Regions from separate parts of the Mycobacterium sp. NGS22 genome, predicted to be linked through region 3. Evidence: predicted binding sites of a transcription regulator. Region 3 holds the regulator's gene; each other region holds the start of a gene.
The links. The regulator LexA, encoded in region 3, represses DNA repair genes until DNA is damaged. The targets are predictions, from matches to a motif close to CGAACANNTGTTCG.

Region 1 (4,207 bases), on a different contig from region 3:
CCGACGTGGTGCTGGGCTGTGCGGGTGACATACCCACGCAGGAGACGCTGGCCGCGGCCGACATCCTGCGCCGTGAGCTGCCCGACCTCGCCGTTCGCGTCGTCAACGTGGTGGACCTGATGCGCCTGCAACCGGACTCCGAACACCCGCATGGGTTGCCTGACCGCGAATACAACTCGTTGTTCACTGAGGACAAGCCGGTCATCTTCGCTTACCACGGTTATCCCTGGCTGATCCACCGGCTCACCTACCGTCGGGCAGGCCACAGGAATCTGCATGTGCGCGGATTCAAGGAGCGCGGGACCACCACCACCCCGTTCGACATGGTGATGCTCAACGACCTGGACCGGTTCCATCTGGTGATGGACGTCGTCGACCGGGTCGAGGGGCTGGGTAGCCGTGCCGCGGTGCTGCGGCAGCGGATGGCCGATGCGCGCATCGGGGCTCGCCTGTACACCCGAGAGCACGGTGAGGACGACCCGGAGATCAGCGGCTGGACCTGGTCGTCGGGCGAGCAGAGCGAGTGATTTGACCCGAGCTCAGAAGGGCGGCGGGTCGTCGTCGGGCGGCGCGGGGCCGGCTCGGTCGCTGTAAGCGGGTTGGCGGGCTCGACGGTTGGCGCGTCGTTCGGCGGTGACGCGGTGAGCGCGGTTTTGGGCGCGGGTGCGGCGGCGTTTGGGCATCATCGCGCCGCGTTCGGCGCAATGGTCTTGCGGCCCAATGGCTTCGAGGGACGGCATGCCGCCGACGGCGGTGCACAGGCTGGGGAACAGCAGGGCGCTGCCGGGGGTGGTGACGTGGGTATCGCCGGCGGGGGAGGTCAGGATCAGGGTGCCGTCGGGCAGTTGCTTTTCGGTCCAGCCCCAGAAGGTTTTGACCAAATGGTGGGTACGGCAGTAGCACTTGGTGTTGGCCGCGTGGGTGGGCCCGCCTTGAGACCACGGGATCGTGTGATCCAGGTCACACTGGGTGGCGGGTACGTCGCAGCCCGGCCAGCGGCAGGTCAGGTCGCGGCAGCGCACGAAGTCGGCCAACGCTTTCGACGGGCGGTAGTGCGGTTCGGGGGCGCAGTACCCGGGGTGGATCAGTGGCACCTGTTTGGCTGACGTCGCCAACTCGGCCAGGAGTTCGGGGGTGATGAGCGCGTCGGCGTCGATCATCGCGGCGGCCCCGCTGGCCGTGCCGTTGAGGCTGTCCTGGGTGGCGATGACGTGGATGATCACCGGCGATGTTGGTGGGCGCGTGCCGGCGCTGCAGTCGGTGCGCCCGCACAGGCAGGCCATCCGGGTGGCGCGGGCGCTCAAGGCCTCGATGGCGTCGGCGCGGCGCTGTTCGGGGGTGCGCGGGTCCTCGACGCAGACCGTGGCCGCCAGCGCGCTCAACGCGGCGTCTAGAGCGCGGGCATCGGTGGGGCGCAGCTCACCTTCCACGCGGCAGGTCCCGTCGTATTCCTTCTCGATGTCCAGATGGCGGTCGCGCTGGCGTTTGGCGCGGCGCCGCACCGCGTCCAGGTCGACCGCGGCAACGATCGCGTCGACCTTCTTGGCCAGCCGCGACGGGGTCAGCGACGGCCACCGGGTGACGTTGACCGCGATGCGGCGATCAACCGCCGCCAGCGCCTCGGGGTCGAGGATCAGCGAGGTGCGCGAGGCGATCAGGGCGAACGCGACCACATCGATGTCCCCGGCACAAAACACCGCGGCGGTCTTGGGTAGCCGTTCGCGCATGTCACGCGCCAGGGTTAGTTTGTCCTGCGCGCAGCGCTGGCTGATCTTGAGGCCCGCCGCCACCTCTGCAGCGACCCCCGCCATCGTGTCGATCGCCCAGTCCTCGGTCTCACCGTGGCGACGCAACCGGTAGGCGAACAACTCACCGATCGCCATCAACTGCGCAGCAGCACCCCGGTTTTCCATCTGCCCCGCCGCCCGCGCCGCTGCGACCCAATCCTGGGACTCCTCGGTGGGGGTCTTCAATGCCTGATGCCACTGCCTGCTCATGTCGTCGATCCAGGCGTGGAAAACCCCCGGATTGTCCTGCCACCGGGGCGGGTTCTCACACGATTGATCGAACATATGTTCGATGATACCACATATGCAGACCCGCCACCTCAACCCGGCCGGGTTACCCTGTGCGGGTGCCAAAAGTGGTGTCAGTCAACGTGGCTCAGCCCAAGACGAATCCCGATCCACGCGCGATGTCGAAGGTGACCGGCATCGACAAAGTGCCCACCTCCGAGCCGGTTGCGGTCCGTGCACCCGGGCCGATGCGCGGCGGGCTCGGCAGCGGCCTGGTCGGCGACACGATCGGCAATCCCAAGTACCACGGCGGCGATGACCAAGCCGTCTACGCCTACGCCCGCGAGGACCTCGACGAGTGGGAACAGCGACTCGAGCGCACCCTGACCGAGGGGATGTTCGGGGAAAACCTGACCACGTCGGGCATCGACGTCACGGGCGCGCTGATCGGCGAACGGTGGCGGGTCGGCACCGACGGCCTGCTGCTCGAAGTCTCCGCGCCGCGGACACCGTGCCGCACCTTCTCCGCGTTCCTGAACCTCAACCACTGGATCAAGACCTTCACCAAAGCCGGCCAACCCGGCGCCTACCTGCGGGTGATCACACCTGGAACCGTCCGGGCCGGGGACGAGGTCACCATCGAATCCCGGCCCGATCACGATGTGACGATCGGACTGGTGTTCCGCGCAAAAATGACTGAGCCGCAACTACTTTCAAAACTGACCGACGTGGAGGCGCTGTCGGCGGAGCTGAAGACCTACGTGCGTCGCAGGCTGGCGGCGCGACAAAGCTAGCCTGCCGTTCAGCGCTGCGCCGGTAGAATCGTCATGATGCTCGACCAATCCGCTCAACCAACGGTGTCCAGCGCTGCGCTCGATGCGCCGCTGGACCGGTTGCGTCTTCATGTCGACATCGTCGTCGTCGTCGCCGTTCTGGTGCTGACCAACCTGGTCGCGCACTTCACCACTGCGTGGGCCAGCATTGCGACCGTGCCGGCAGCCGCCGTCGGGCTGGTGCTATTGGTGCGGTGGCGCGGGCTGGACTGGACCGAACTCGGCCTCGGGCGTGAGCACTGGAAGTCCGGCATGGGCTACGCACTGGCCGCCGTGGCGTTGGTGGTGTCGGTCATCGGGGTCGGGGTGCTCCTGCCGATGACCCGTCCGATGTTCCTGAACAACCACTACGCGACCATCTCGGGCGCGCTGATCGCATCAATGGTCATCATCCCGCTGCAAACCGTCATCCCGGAGGAACTCGTCTTCCGCGGCGTGCTGCACGGCGCGCTGCAGCGGGCGTGGGGTTTCCGGGGCGTTGCGCTGGCCGGATCACTGCTGTTCGGATTTTGGCACATCGCCACGTCGTTGGGCCTGACCAGCAACAACGTCGGCTTCACCCACCTGTTCGGCGGCGGCGTCTTCGGCATGATGGCCGGGGTCACGATGGCGGTCATCGCGACGGGCGCGGCCGGGTTCGTGTTCAGCTGGTTGCGTCGGCGCAGCGGCAGCTTGATCGCGCCGATCGCGCTGCACTGGGCACTGAACGGGGTGGGCGCCCTGGCCGCCGCCCTGGTCTGGCACCTGTCGACCTGAGTCAGACCAGCAGCACTGCGGCGCCGGCGATCCGCCCGGAGCTGAGGTCGGCCAGCGCGCGATCGGCCTGTCCGAGGGCATATTCCGGCGTGGTGACCTCGATGCGATGCCTGGCCGCGAAATCGAGGAACGCGCGGGCGTCGGCGCGGGTGTTGGACGTCACCGACCGGATCTGCCGCTCTTGGAAGAGATGCCGCTGATAGTTCAGTGTCGGGATGTCGCTGAGATGGATGCCTGCCACCGATAGTGTGCCGCCACGGTCGAGGGCCTCGAGGGCGGGCAACACCAGGTCGCCGACGGGAGCGAACAGAATCGCCGCGTCCAGCGGCACCGGGGGCGGCTCGTCGGCCGCTTGAGCCGAGGCGGCACCCAGGGCCAGCGCCAGCTCGCGCGCCGCGGCACCGCGAGTCATGACATGGACCTCCGCGCCCTGCGCCAGCGCCACCTGTGCGGTGATGTGGGCGCTGCCCCCGAACCCGTACAACCCCAGTCGTCCGCCGGGCGGCAGGTCGGCGCGCAACAGCGACCGGTATCCGATGATCCCGGCGCACAACAACGGCGCCAACTCGGTGTCGGCGTACCCACTGGGCAGGTGATGCGCGA
Region 2 (4,207 bases), on a different contig from region 3:
GCCCGGTGCATACCGCCGCGATGCCGATACCTGTCACGATCGCCAGAAACAGGTTGTAGAACCCCTGGTTGAACGCCAGCAACCTGGTGGTCTCGGCTTCCTCGGGTGTGGTGCCGAACGTCGCCCGGGTGCGCCTGGAGGTCCACGTGAAAGACTCCATGGTCCAGATGTAGACGTGCAGCGCCGCAGCCAGCGTCGCGAAAACCATTGCGGCAGTGATCATTTCGCTCTCCTAGTCGAATAACCCCGGTTGCGAGACGCCGGCCGGGGGCGTCATACCCAGATGTGTCCACGCCAGCGCGGTCGCCACCCGGCCGCGCGGGGTACGGGCTACCATGCCCGCCCGCACCAGAAACGGCTCGCAGACCTCCTCGACGGTGGCGGCCTCCTCCCCTACCGCGACCGCCAGCGTCGACACCCCTACCGGACCGCCGCCGAAGCTGCGGGTCAGCGCCGACAACACCGCTCGGTCCAGCCGGTCGAGGCCGAGTTCGTCCACGTCGTAGACCTCCAGGGCAGCCTTGGCCACGTCGCGGGTGATGATGCCGTCGGCGCGCACCTCGGCGTAGTCACGGACCCGGCGCAGCAACCGGTTGGCGATCCGCGGCGTCCCGCGCGAGCGCCTGGCGATCTCCGCGCCGGCCTCGGCGCCGAGCTCGATGCCCAAGATGCCCGCCGAGCGCGCCAGCACCCGCTCCAACTCGGCGGGCTCGTAGAAGTCCATGTGCGCGGTGAAGCCGAACCGGTCGCGCAGCGGGCCGGTCAGCGCGCCGGAACGGGTGGTCGCGCCGACCAGGGTGAAGGGTGCGACCTCGAGCGGAATGGACGTCGCCCCGGGCCCCTTCCCGACGACGACGTCGACCCGGAAGTCCTCCATCGCCAGGTAGAGCATCTCCTCGGCGGGCCGGGCGATCCGGTGGATCTCGTCGATGAACAGCACGTCGTGTTCGACCAGGTTGGACAGCATCGCGGCCAGGTCACCGGCGCGTTCCAGGGCGGGACCCGACGTCACCCGCAACGAGGATCCCAGCTCGGCGGCGATGATCATCGCCAACGACGTCTTGCCCAGGCCCGGTGGCCCGGACAGCAGGATGTGGTCCGGGGTGCCGCCGCGGTTCTTGGCGCCCTCGATGACCAGCTGCAGCTGCTCGCGGACCCGGGGCTGGCCGATGAATTCGCGCAGCGACCGCGGCCGCAGGCTGCCGTCGATGTCGCCCTCGCCAACCGCCAGCGACGGCGAGACATCGCGCTCGTCGAAATCGTCGTCGCTCATTTGGCCTTGCCCAGCAGCGACAACGCGGCCCGCAGCGCAGTCGACGTCGTCGCCTCCCGGTTGTCGGCCAGCACCTTGTCGGTGGCTTCCTCGGCCTGTTTGACCGCGAACCCGAGGCCCACCAACGCCTCGACCACCGGCCCCCGCACCGCGTGGCCGTTCACCGACGGCGCCGCGCCCGTCCCCGCGATCACACCGACCTTGTCGCGCAGTTCGAGCACCATCCGCTCAGCGCTGCGCTTGCCGATGCCGGGCACCCGGGTCAGCGCGGCGACGTCGCCGTCGGCCAGCGCCTGTCGCAGCGCCGCCGCGTCGTGCACGGCCAGCGTCGCCATCGCCAGCCTCGGACCCACCCCGGACACCGACAGCAGCGTCTGGAACAGGTCCCGGGTCTCGGCGTCGCAGAAGCCGTACAGCGTCATCGAGTCTTCGCGGACGATCATCGCGGTGATCAGCCGCGCTTCGGTGCCTGCGCGCAGCGTGGCCAGCGTCGAGGGGGTCGCGTTCACCCGGTACCCGACGCCGGCGGCCTCTATCACCGCGTGATCGAGTGCCACCTCGAGCACGTCGCCGCGGACCGAGGCGATCATCGCGCCGCCTTCAGCTTGGCCAGGTATTTGTTGCGGTGCTGCACCGCCTGTGCCTGCGCGGCGGCCAGCCGTTCCAGCGTCGGCGCACGCCAACAGTGGCAGATGGCCAACGCCAGTGCGTCGGCGGCGTCGGCCGGGGTCGGTTTGGCTTGCAGCGCAAGGATTCTGGTGACCATGGCGGTGACCTGCGCCTTGTCGGCGGCACCGTTGCCGGTGACCGCGGCTTTGACCTCGCTGGGCGTGTGGAAGTGCACGTCGATGTCGCGCTTGGCCGCTGCCAGGGCGATCACGCCGCCGGCCTGGGCGGTGCCCATCACCGTCGACACGTTGTGCTGGGAGAACACCCGCTCGATGGCCAACACGTCCGGTCGGTGGGTGTCCAGCCAGTGATCGACTGCGTCGCTGATGGCCAGCAGCCTGCGGTGCAGTGGCTCGCCCGACGGCGTCCGCACCACGTCGACGTCCAAGGCGGTGATCTGGCGGCCGCGACCGCTTTCCACCAACGACAATCCGCACCGCGTCAAGCCGGGATCCACACCCATCACCCGCACCGCAGCTCCCTACTTCCTACCGAACAGCTGTTCGATAGCCTAGCCCGGCGGTCCGACATCGCCGGGTAGGGACACGCGCCGATGAACTAGGTTGAGCCCGGTGCCGCTTCATCAGCTCGCTGTTGCGCCGGCCGACGTGTCCGGGACCCGATTGGCGTTGGCGCTGAACGCGGCCGCGCCGCGCCCGCTGGCCAGCTGTCGACTGGAACACCCTCACGGCGGCGCGCTGTCGCTCGGAGTGCTGGGCGCTTCGCATGTCGTCGTCGTCGAGCACGGCACGGCCCGGTTCTCCGAACAGGTTTCCTGCTTGACGAGCGGCGAGCTGCCCGAACGTTCCGCTGCGCCCGGCTACCGGCTGCAAGCACGCACCGACGAGTACGACGAGTCCGCCTTCCGCACGCTGGCAACTCACTTGCGCGAACGGTGCGAGATTGACGACGGCTGGCTGGGTGGGGTGTTTCCCGGCGACGACGCCGCGCTGACAGCATTGGCCGCCGAGCCGGACGGCACCGGCTGGCGCTGGCAGACCTGGCATCTCTACCCGACGGAGTCCGGCGGTGTCGTGGTACGGACCGCCAGCCGCTGGCATCCGTGAGGGTCACTCCGCGTCGAGCGCGGCCAATACCTCGTCGGACAGGTCGACGTTGGTCCAGACGTTCTGCACGTCGTCGCTGTCTTCCAGCGCGTCGACCAGCTTGAACACCTTGCGGGCGCCGTCGGCGTCGACGGGCACGCTGACCGAGGGCTGGAAGCTGGCCTCGGCGGATTCGTAGTCGATGCCCGCCTCTTGCAGCGCGGAGCGCACCGCGACCAGGTCGGTCGGCTCGGAGATCACCTCGAAGCTCTCGCCCAGGTCGTTGACGTCCTCAGCCCCGGCGTCGAGCACCGCCGTCAGCACGTCGTCCTCGGTCAGACCGTTCTTCTCCAGCGTCACAACGCCCTTGCGGGAGAACAGATAAGACACCGAGCCGGGGTCGGCCATGGTGCCGCCGTTGCGGGTCACCGCCACCCGGACCTCGCCGGCCGCGCGGTTGCGGTTGTCGGTCAGGCACTCGATCAGCACAGCGACGCCGTTGGGCCCGTACCCCTCGTACATGATGGTCTGGTAGTCGGCCCCGCCGGCTTCTTCACCGGCACCGCGCTTGCGGGCGCGTTCGATGTTGTCGTTGGGCACCGAGGTTTTCTTCGCCTTCTGGATGGCGTCGTACAACGTCGGGTTACCGGCCGGGTCGCCGCCGCCGGTACGGGCCGCGACCTCAATGTTCTTGATCAGCCGGGCAAACTCTTTGCCGCGGCGGGCGTCTTTGACGGCCTTTTGGTGCTTGGTGGTGGCCCACTTGGAATGGCCGCTCATCGGTGTGACTTACCTCTTTCGCTTCGAAAAGTTCGCCTGACGAGTCTACGTGCCGCCCAATTCACCGGGCTTGATCCACCTCCATTGGGTCGACCACCACGGAACCGCGTCGGGCAGTCTGTCGCTGACGGCGCGCACCACACCGGGCCACCACTCACGGTGATAGTCGTCACCGGACAGCCAACCACCCGGCGCGACCTTGGGCTGCCACGCATCGATATCGGCGACGACGCTGTCATAGTCGTGTCGGGCATCGAGATGGACCCAGGCCACCGAACCGTCTGCGAAGAATTCGGCGGCTGCCACCGAATCGCTGATGATCAGCTGGATGGTCTCGGCAAGCCCGCAGTCGATGATGTTGCGGTGTAGTAGCCCCGCGAAGGTCCCGCCGCCGTGCCGGACCGCGGGTCCATGCGCATCGGTGTTGTCGCGTCCTTCC
Region 3 (4,207 bases):
CCATGCTGGACCGATGTTATTTGACCCAGGCCGTCCCGGTGCTGATCATCTGGGGCCGCAGAGATTCGGTCATCCCCGTGCGGCACGCCTACCTGGCGCACGCCGCCATGCCGGGCTCCCAACTCGAAATCTTCGAGGACGCAGCCCATTTCCCGTTTCACGACGACCCGGCTCGGTTCCTCGATCTCGTGCAGAGCTTCATCGACACCACCGCACCCCCCGACCACGACCAGGCCGCGCTGCGCGAACTACTCCGCAGCGGTGGCGGCGAAGCGACGGTCTCCGGGCCCGCCGACACCCGGCTGGCCGTGCTAAACGCCATAGGGGCCGACGAACGCAGCGCCACCTGAATCACGGCCGTCGACGTTGAGGTCTCAGGACTGTCGGCGCAACGTCGCGGACAGGTGGTGCTGGAGGCGTTGGCCGACAGCGGCCATGCGCAGCGAGTAGGACAGCTCGTTGCCGTCGACCCGGACCGACCGGGCCAGTGCCGACACTTCTTTGGCAGTCGGGGTCATTCCGACATCGGTTGTGGCCAAGTCGATTTCGACGACGCCGTCGCGCACCGAGTAGCTGCCGCCTTCGATCTCGGTGATGCCGCTGGGATGGGCAACCACCAGTTCCAGGTGGCCCTGTCGCGGCACTCGAAGATAGCCCGTCTCGGCGTGCAGCGGTTTGCCGTCGGCGACGGCTTTCGTTTTCTGTCCATAGCTCAGGAAAGGCTTGCCCACGTGGGAGAAGACGACCTCTTCGAAGTATTCGAACGACTCGATGGTCGGGTACTCCCCCGCCCCACGCCCCGCCCAGGTACCCAGCAGCGGCGCCAGCGCAGCGACGTCGGGATGAAGTTGGGCGGCCATCGGTCGGAAGACGCCGTTCAGCCCGGGGCCGATACGTTGCGGTGCGCGCGCAGCGCCTCGATCTCGCGTTCGAAATCGTCGGCTGAGGAAAAGGACCGGTACACCGAGGCGAAGCGCAGGTAGGCGACTTCGTCGAGTTCGCGCAACGGACCCAGGATGGCCAGCCCGACCTCATGGCTGGGGACCTCCGGCCCGGCGGCCCGCACCGCGTCTTCCACCTGTTGGGCGAGCAGGTTCAGCGCGTCGTCGTCGACCTGGCGCCCCTGGCAGGCGCGGCGCACACCACTGATCACTTTCTCCCGGCTGAACGGCTCGGTGACGCCGCTGCGCTTGACCACTGCGAGCACCGCGGTCTCGACGGTGGTGAAGCGGCGTCCGCATTCCGGACACGACCGGCGACGGCGAATTGCCTGGCCTTCATCGGTTTCCCGGGAGTCAATGACCCGGGAATCGGGATGCCGGCAGAAAGGGCAGTGCAATGGCCGCTCCTTTGCCACGCCGTGACGTCCGGATAACAGAACACCCCGAGAGTACCCGCGCGACCTGCCGAGCCCGGGTTGCGGCCGGTCAGCCGACCGGTGCGATCAGGGTCTGGCCTGCGGTCACCGCGCTGGAGTCCAGCGCGTTGAGGTCACGGATGCGTTCGACGACGTCGCGCACGGGTGCGCCCGGCGCCACGCGGACCGCGAGATCCTGCAGAGACTCGCCCGGCTCGACCCGCACCACCGCCAGCGCGGCGGGCACCTGCGGCGCCGCCTCGACCGATTCGCCGTGGACCATGCTGCCGAAGTTGGCCATCAGCCCTAACCAGAGGGTGATGACACCGGCGGCCAGGGCCAGCCCGATCGTGGTTGCCACACTGACCGGCCGTCTGCGGTGGACAACGGTCGACCTCGCGACACCGGTGCCGTAGTAGCGCATCGGCGCGCCCGCCGGGCGCGACGGGCCCGGCCTGTTCGACCGTGGCTGACCGGACCGATAGGAGGGAAACTCGCGAATCGGCCTGTTCAGAGGCCTGTTCAACGGGCTCTGCGCGTTGCTGGCGCGATGCGGACCCGCGTAGATGAGTGTCATGCCGTTTCCCTCCGGTCGACTACTTATCGCTCGTGTGTTCGACACTAGTCGCTCATGTGTTCGACAACCGAACATTTGAGCGAGCGTGTCGCACGAGCAAAACCGTAGACCTCACCACCGACAAGTTTTTTGTCGGTGCAACCAGCTGGTGACTTTCAGATACCCGGTACGCGCCGAAGTTACACACTTGTGATTCATTTTGTTTCCGCAGATCGGCGGCCCTCGACGGCGCGACGACACGCCGGTCGAACACATGTTTGATTCTTGGACGGAGTGGGGTTACATTCAGTGCCATGAGCGACAGCAACGACACCCCGGCCGATGCGACGCTGACTGACCGACAGCGAACAATCCTGGACGTCATCCGCGCGTCGGTGACCACCCGCGGATATCCGCCGAGCATCCGGGAGATCGGTGATGCCGTCGGTCTGACGTCGACGTCCTCGGTGGCACACCAACTGCGCACCCTGGAGCGCAAGGGCTACTTGCGGCGGGACCCGAACCGCCCGCGTGCTGTCGACGTGCGCAGCGCCGACGACACGGTGACGCCTCCGCTCACCGATGTAGCGGGTTCGGATGCGTTGCCGGAGCCGACTTTCGTCCCAGTGCTGGGACGCATCGCCGCCGGCGGGCCGATCCTGGCCGAGGAGGCCGTCGAGGACGTCTTCCCCCTACCCCGCGAGCTGGTCGGCGAAGGGACGCTGTTCCTGCTCAAGGTCGTCGGTGAGTCCATGGTCGAAGCCGCCATCTGCGATGGGGACTGGGTGGTGGTGCGCCAGCAGAACGTCGCCGACAACGGCGACATCGTCGCGGCGATGATCGACGGCGAGGCCACCGTCAAGACATTCAAGCGGGCCGGCGGTCAGGTGTGGCTGATGCCGCACAACCCGGCATTCGACCCGATTCCCGGCAACGACGCGATCGTGCTGGGCAAGGTGGTCACCGTCATCCGCAAGGTGTAGCCGCCGGCGTCAGTCGGCCCGGACGAAACCGTTGGCGCGCGCGGCGTCCTCGTTGGCGAACCAGATCTCGGCCAGTGTGTCGTGATAGAGCGCGCTGTTGGGCGTGTAATACAGACCGAACCGGGCGCTGGCCTTGATCGGATAGCCGTCCGGGGCCCGGTAGGGGTCGTCGTCGAGCGGCAGGTGGATCGTCGGACGCACCGCGGCGCTGCCGGCCGGTGCCGCCGCCGGCGCCTCGGCCTGCGGAGCCGCTCCGAACGGCGTGCCGGCTTCGGCGGCGTAGCCGGCCGGGTCCGCGGCCGCATGCCGTCCCGTTCTCGCCTCGGGCACCGGATCGGTGTCCGGTGGCGACGCCAGGTCGGGTGACTCGCCTTCCGCGTCGTCCCTGAGTTCGTCTTGCGGGTAGCGGGCCCCCGCATATTCGTCGAGGTATGGCTCGTCCGGCTCGATTTCCGGGATCTCCGGAACTTCCGGGATTTCCGGCTCTTCCCGGGAGTGCGGCACTTCGGGGACGTCCGCGTCCGGCACGTACGTCGGTGGCGCCGAGAGTTCGGGCACGTAGTCCTCCGGCCCTACCCGTTCCGGAACCCGCGGCTCCTCCTCGAAAGGTTCCCCGTAGCCCTCGTGCGACACCACCGGGATGGGCGTGGTGCCCACCGCGTCGGGGTCCTCGTCGTACTCCTCATACGAGGACGAGTCGTAGCTCTCGTCGGCATCGTGGGTGAATTCGTCGTCGTCGGCGTCCTGCTCGACCGGGAGGACCGCCGTCGCCCCACCCCGGGACCAGCTGACCCGGGCTCCCGAGCCGGCGTCGGGATGGTCCTCGACGTGCTGGTCGTGCTCGTCGGCCGGGGGGAACCGCTCAGAACCGTAATCGATGTCCTCGCGCGGCCAGCGCCCTTCCGCGCCGGGGTCATAGTCCACACCGGCGTTGCGGTCCGGGTCCGGGTCGAAGACGGGTGCATCGGGACCCGCGGCGCGGCGCCTGCGCAGACCCAACACCACCAACACGCACATCAGGACCAGCAACAGCACCGGCACGGCCGCGATCAGCCACCACCAGTGGAAGGTGAACTTCTTGCCCGCCGGGGGTGAGGCCGAATTGCTGGGCTGATTCTGTCCCGAAACCTGGAGTCCGGACAGCAGCGGCGCCAGATTCGCCGGATCGGTGCTGAAGGTGTTCTTGGCGCGGTTCCAGGAGATCTTGCCGCCGGTGAACTTCTGCGACACCACGTCACCGTCCACCGTCTGGTCAGCCACCGGCGCACCGAGTTTGCCGGTGGCGCCCTTGAGCTTGTCCCACGCGGCCTT
Region 4 (4,207 bases), on a different contig from region 3:
ACACACCGACGCTGCTGACCGGGGTCGAATGGCTGGAAGCCGCCCGCAGCGCCGGCGTCGACGCCATCGAGCTGGACGGACTCAAAGCGGTCGACGAGGACGTCGACGCCGGGGCCAGGATTCATCGGCGGGCAGCCCGGATGGCGGTGCTGATCGCGCCGACGCTGGGTGACCTCGCTCCGGATCTAGTGGTTTCCGACGTCATCACCTCGGGTGGCGGTCTGGCCGCGGAGCTCCTCGGCATTCCGTGGGTTGAGCTCTGCCCACATCCGCTGTATCTGCCGTCCAGGGGATTGCCGCCGATCGGCAGTGGGCTGGCTCCCGGGGTCGGACTGCGCGGCCGACTGCGTGACACCGTGATGCGGGCGCTGACGGCCCGCTCGGTGCGCAAGGGTCTGCAGCAGCGGTCCGCCGTCCGGGTCGACATCGGGCTGCCGGCGCACGATCCGGGGCCGGTACGGCGGTTGATCGCCACGCTGCCGGCGCTGGAAGTGCCGCGCCCGGACTGGCCGGCCGAGGCGGTGGTGGTGGGCCCGCTGCATTTCGAGCCGACCGATCAGGTGCTGGACATTCCATCGGGTTCGGGCCCGGTGGTGATGATCGCGCCGTCGACCGCGGCGACCGGCACGGTGGGTCTGGCCGGACTCGCGCTGCAATGCCTGACGCCGGGGGAGACGTTGCCGACCGGTGCCCGACTGGTGGTCTCGCGACTGGGCGGCGAGGAGCTGACGGTGCCACCGTGGACGGCGGTGGGGCTGGGCCGGCAGGACGAGCTGTTGAAGCACGCCGACCTGGTGATCGGCGGAGGCGGACATGGACTGGTGGCCAAGGCGTTGCTGGCGGGGGTGCCGCTGGTGGTGGTGCCCGGCGGCGGAGATCAGTGGGAGATGGCCAATCGCGTGGTACGGCAGGGCAGCGGGCAGCTGATCCGGCCGCTGTCCGCCGACGCGCTGGTGGCCGCGGTGGGTGAGGTGCTGTCGTCGCCCAGCTACCGCGCCGCCGCTCAGCGGGCCGCCGACAGCGCGTCCCAGGTGGCCGATCCGGTGCGGGTGTGCCGCGACGCGCTTGCTTTAGCCGAATAACCGGCTGGGTATCTTGCTGGCGTGCGGTTGACGGAGTTCAACGAACGGGTGGTGCTGCGGTTCGGCGCAGCCTACGGGTCGTCGGTGCTGGTCGATCACGTTCTGAGCGGCTTCGACGGCCGGACCGCGGCGCAGGCCATCGAGGACGGTGTCGAGCCGCGCGACGTGTGGCGGGCGTTGTGCGCCGACTTCGACGTGCCTCGTGACCAGTGGTGATTGTTTGGCCCTCTGTTGACTCTGCGCCCAGGGCGGGAAAATGCGAGAAGACAACGCCCTGAGCGCAGAGTCAATCGGTTAGATGCCGCAGTCCCCGCATTTACCCCCGCCGGGCAGTCGGTAATACAGGCAACAGCTGTGGCGCCGGAAGCCGAGATCGCGGCTGGTGAGCACCCCGGTCCCGGCCAGGTCACCGGTGCTCAATAAGGCGGTCGTCAGCTGCGTGATCTGCTCACGCAGGTCGGGCCGCGCACCGAGCAGCATCCTTGCGGTTCCCACCAGCGCGGATGCAATGTTGCCGGAGAGCAGTCCCGGAGCCAGGTCGACGCTCAGTCCGGCTGCGAACCGCGCCATGTGGTCGGTCACCACGACGCGGTAGACCAGTTCGGGGGAGGGGTCGACGGGATCGCCGACGGGGATGGGCAGCCGCAGTTGCGCGCTGTCGTCGGCCCGCTGCAAATCGGTCAGGTCGGGCAGGACGCCGTGGGCGAGCACGCAGGCCAGCACGGGTGACCACAGTCGGGCGGCGTGGCCCAGGTGCACCAAGGACGCGCCGATGCGGCGCTCGGAGGTGCGGTACCGGCCGACGAGATCGCCGAATCCGTCGGCGTAGGACTGGGTGACCGGGTGCCACCCGACCGGGTCACCGCCGACGGTCAGGGCGAAAAACCCACCGTAAGAGGAAATCTCGGCCAGCTCCGCGGAGATGTCCATGTGGGGAGATGGTGCCACACGCGGCGTGTCGAACCCCGGTCGAACACATGTTCGTCTACTGTGGTGGCATTCGGTGATCTCGACTTGTCGGTGGCCTTCTCTAGTGTCACGGCCAACCGACCGATACCGGTCACCGAACACACGACTACAGGAGAGGCACCATGGCACAAGCCCCTGACCGCGAGAAGGCTCTCGAACTGGCGATGGCCCAGATCGAGAAGAGTTACGGCAAAGGCTCGGTGATGCGCCTCGGCGACGAGGTGCGTCAGCCGATCTCAGTTATCCCGACGGGGTCCATCGCACTGGACGTCGCCCTGGGCATCGGCGGCCTGCCCCGGGGCCGGGTCATCGAGATCTACGGCCCGGAGTCCTCGGGTAAGACCACCGTGGCGCTGCATGCGGTGGCCAATGCCCAGGCCGCCGGCGGTGTCGCGGCGTTCATCGACGCCGAGCACGCGCTGGATCCGGAGTACGCCAAGAAACTCGGCGTCGACACCGATTCGCTGCTGGTCAGCCAGCCGGACACCGGGGAGCAGGCCCTCGAGATCGCCGACATGCTGATCCGCTCGGGCGCGCTGGACATCGTGGTCATCGACTCGGTGGCCGCACTGGTGCCACGCGCGGAACTCGAAGGCGAGATGGGTGACAGCCACGTCGGGCTGCAGGCCCGGCTGATGAGCCAGGCGTTGCGGAAAATGACTGGTGCACTGAACAATTCGGGCACCACCGCGATCTTCATCAACCAGCTGCGGGAAAAGATCGGCGTGATGTTCGGGAGTCCAGAGACCACCACAGGTGGCAAGGCGCTGAAGTTCTACGCGTCGGTGCGCATGGACGTGCGGCGGATCGAGACGCTCAAGGACGGCACCAACGCGGTCGGCAACCGCACCCGGGTCAAGATCGTCAAGAACAAGGTGTCGCCGCCGTTCAAGCAGGCCGAATTCGACATCCTCTACGGCCGGGGCATCAGCCGGGAAGGCTCGCTGATCGACATGGGGGTGGACCAGGGCTTCATTCGCAAGTCCGGTTCCTGGTTCACCTACGAGGGCGAACAACTCGGTCAGGGCAAGGAAAATGCCCGCAACTTCCTGCTGGAGAACGCCGACATCGCCAACGAGATCGAGAAGAAGATCAAGGAAAAGCTCGGCATTGGCGCAGTGGTGACCGATGACAGCGTCCTGCCCGCCCCCGTCGACTTCTGAGCGGCGCGAGGAGCAGGCGCGGGCATTGTGCCTGCGCCTGCTCACCGCACGCTCCCGGACCAGGGCCGAGTTGGCCGGGCAATTGGCCAGGAAGGGCTTTCCCGACGACGTCAGCACCCGGGTGCTGGACCGGCTGGCCGGCGTCGGACTGGTGGACGACGCTGACTTCGCCGAACAGTGGGTGCGATCCCGACGGGCCAACGCGGGCAAGAGCAAGCGCGCGCTGGCCGCCGAGTTGCACACCAAGGGCGTGGACAACGACGTGATCAGCACGGTGCTGGCCGGGATCGACGCCGGCGCCGAGCGGGACCGCGCCGAGCAGTTGGTGCGGGCCCGGTTGCGCCGGGAGGTGCTGGACGACGACGACACCAGGGTCACCCGCCGACTGGTCGGGATGCTGGCCCGCCGCGGGTACAGCCAGGCGGTCGCGTGCGAGGTGGTGTTCGGCGAACTGGCTGCCGAACGGGAGCGCCGACGGGTCTAGCGCGGCCCGTGGCGGACGGGCGCCAGTACCATGGCCCCGTGACTTCGACGGTGGCCCGGCACGTGGCAGACGATGCTGCGTCGGACTCGGCGCGCACCTACCAGGTCCGCACCTACGGCTGTCAGATGAACGTCCACGACTCCGAACGGCTCGCGGGCCTGCTCGAGGCGGCCGGCTATCGACGCGCGCAGGACGGAACCGAAGCCGACATCGTCGTCTTCAACACCTGCGCCGTCCGGGAGAACGCCGACAACAAGCTCTACGGCAACCTCAGCCACCTGGCGCCACGCAAGCGCAGCAATCCCGACATGCAGATCGCGGTCGGGGGCTGTCTGGCCCAGAAAGACCGCGACACCGTGCTGCGCCGGGCGCCGTGGGTCGACGTCGTCTTCGGCACCCACAACATCGGGTCGCTGCCGACGCTGCTCGAACGCGCGCGCCACAACAACGCCGCCCAGGTGGAGATCGCCGAGGCGCTGCAGGAGTTTCCGTCGTCACTGCCGAGTACC

Region 1: the regulator LexA is predicted to act here: its motif matches at 2,066-2,079, upstream of AC5Y47_RS24370 (HNH endonuclease signature motif containing protein).
Region 2: the regulator LexA is predicted to act here: its motif matches at 2,435-2,448, upstream of ruvC (crossover junction endodeoxyribonuclease RuvC).
Region 4: the regulator LexA is predicted to act here: its motif matches at 2,053-2,066, upstream of recA (recombinase RecA).

Annotation. Positions count from the first base shown of each region.
Region 1 covers NZ_JCALDY010000044.1:14,337-18,543, forward strand. Annotated here, with positions in the region: gene AC5Y47_RS24365 (phosphoketolase family protein) at 1-527, shown strand, start outside; gene AC5Y47_RS24370 (HNH endonuclease signature motif containing protein) at 540-1,997, opposite strand; gene AC5Y47_RS24375 (MOSC domain-containing protein) at 2,144-2,809, shown strand; gene AC5Y47_RS24380 (CPBP family intramembrane glutamic endopeptidase) at 2,846-3,604, shown strand; gene AC5Y47_RS24385 (zinc-binding alcohol dehydrogenase family protein) at 3,606-4,207, opposite strand, start outside.
Region 2 covers NZ_JCALDY010000041.1:3,312-7,518, reverse strand. Annotated here, with positions in the region: gene AC5Y47_RS23985 (DUF1304 domain-containing protein) at 1-223, opposite strand, end outside; gene ruvB (Holliday junction branch migration DNA helicase RuvB) at 233-1,273, opposite strand; gene ruvA (Holliday junction branch migration protein RuvA) at 1,270-1,863, opposite strand; gene ruvC (crossover junction endodeoxyribonuclease RuvC) at 1,860-2,414, opposite strand; gene AC5Y47_RS23965 (DUF2617 family protein) at 2,515-3,009, shown strand; gene AC5Y47_RS23960 (YebC/PmpR family DNA-binding transcriptional regulator) at 3,013-3,768, opposite strand; gene AC5Y47_RS23955 (class I SAM-dependent methyltransferase) at 3,814-4,207, opposite strand, start outside.
Region 3 covers NZ_JCALDY010000029.1:40,551-44,757, forward strand. Annotated here, with positions in the region: gene AC5Y47_RS21575 (alpha/beta fold hydrolase) at 1-350, shown strand, start outside; gene AC5Y47_RS21580 (peroxynitrite isomerase) at 375-860, opposite strand; gene nrdR (transcriptional regulator NrdR) at 878-1,339, opposite strand; gene AC5Y47_RS21590 (LysM peptidoglycan-binding domain-containing protein) at 1,428-1,934, opposite strand; gene lexA (transcriptional repressor LexA) at 2,228-2,896, shown strand; gene AC5Y47_RS21600 (LGFP repeat-containing protein) at 2,906-4,207, opposite strand, start outside.
Region 4 covers NZ_JCALDY010000003.1:278,022-282,228, forward strand. Annotated here, with positions in the region: gene AC5Y47_RS04555 (glycosyltransferase) at 1-1,082, shown strand, start outside; gene AC5Y47_RS04560 (DUF3046 domain-containing protein) at 1,104-1,298, shown strand; gene AC5Y47_RS04565 ((2Fe-2S)-binding protein) at 1,377-2,012, opposite strand; gene recA (recombinase RecA) at 2,174-3,214, shown strand; gene recX (recombination regulator RecX) at 3,180-3,698, shown strand; gene miaB (tRNA (N6-isopentenyl adenosine(37)-C2)-methylthiotransferase MiaB) at 3,737-4,207, shown strand, end outside.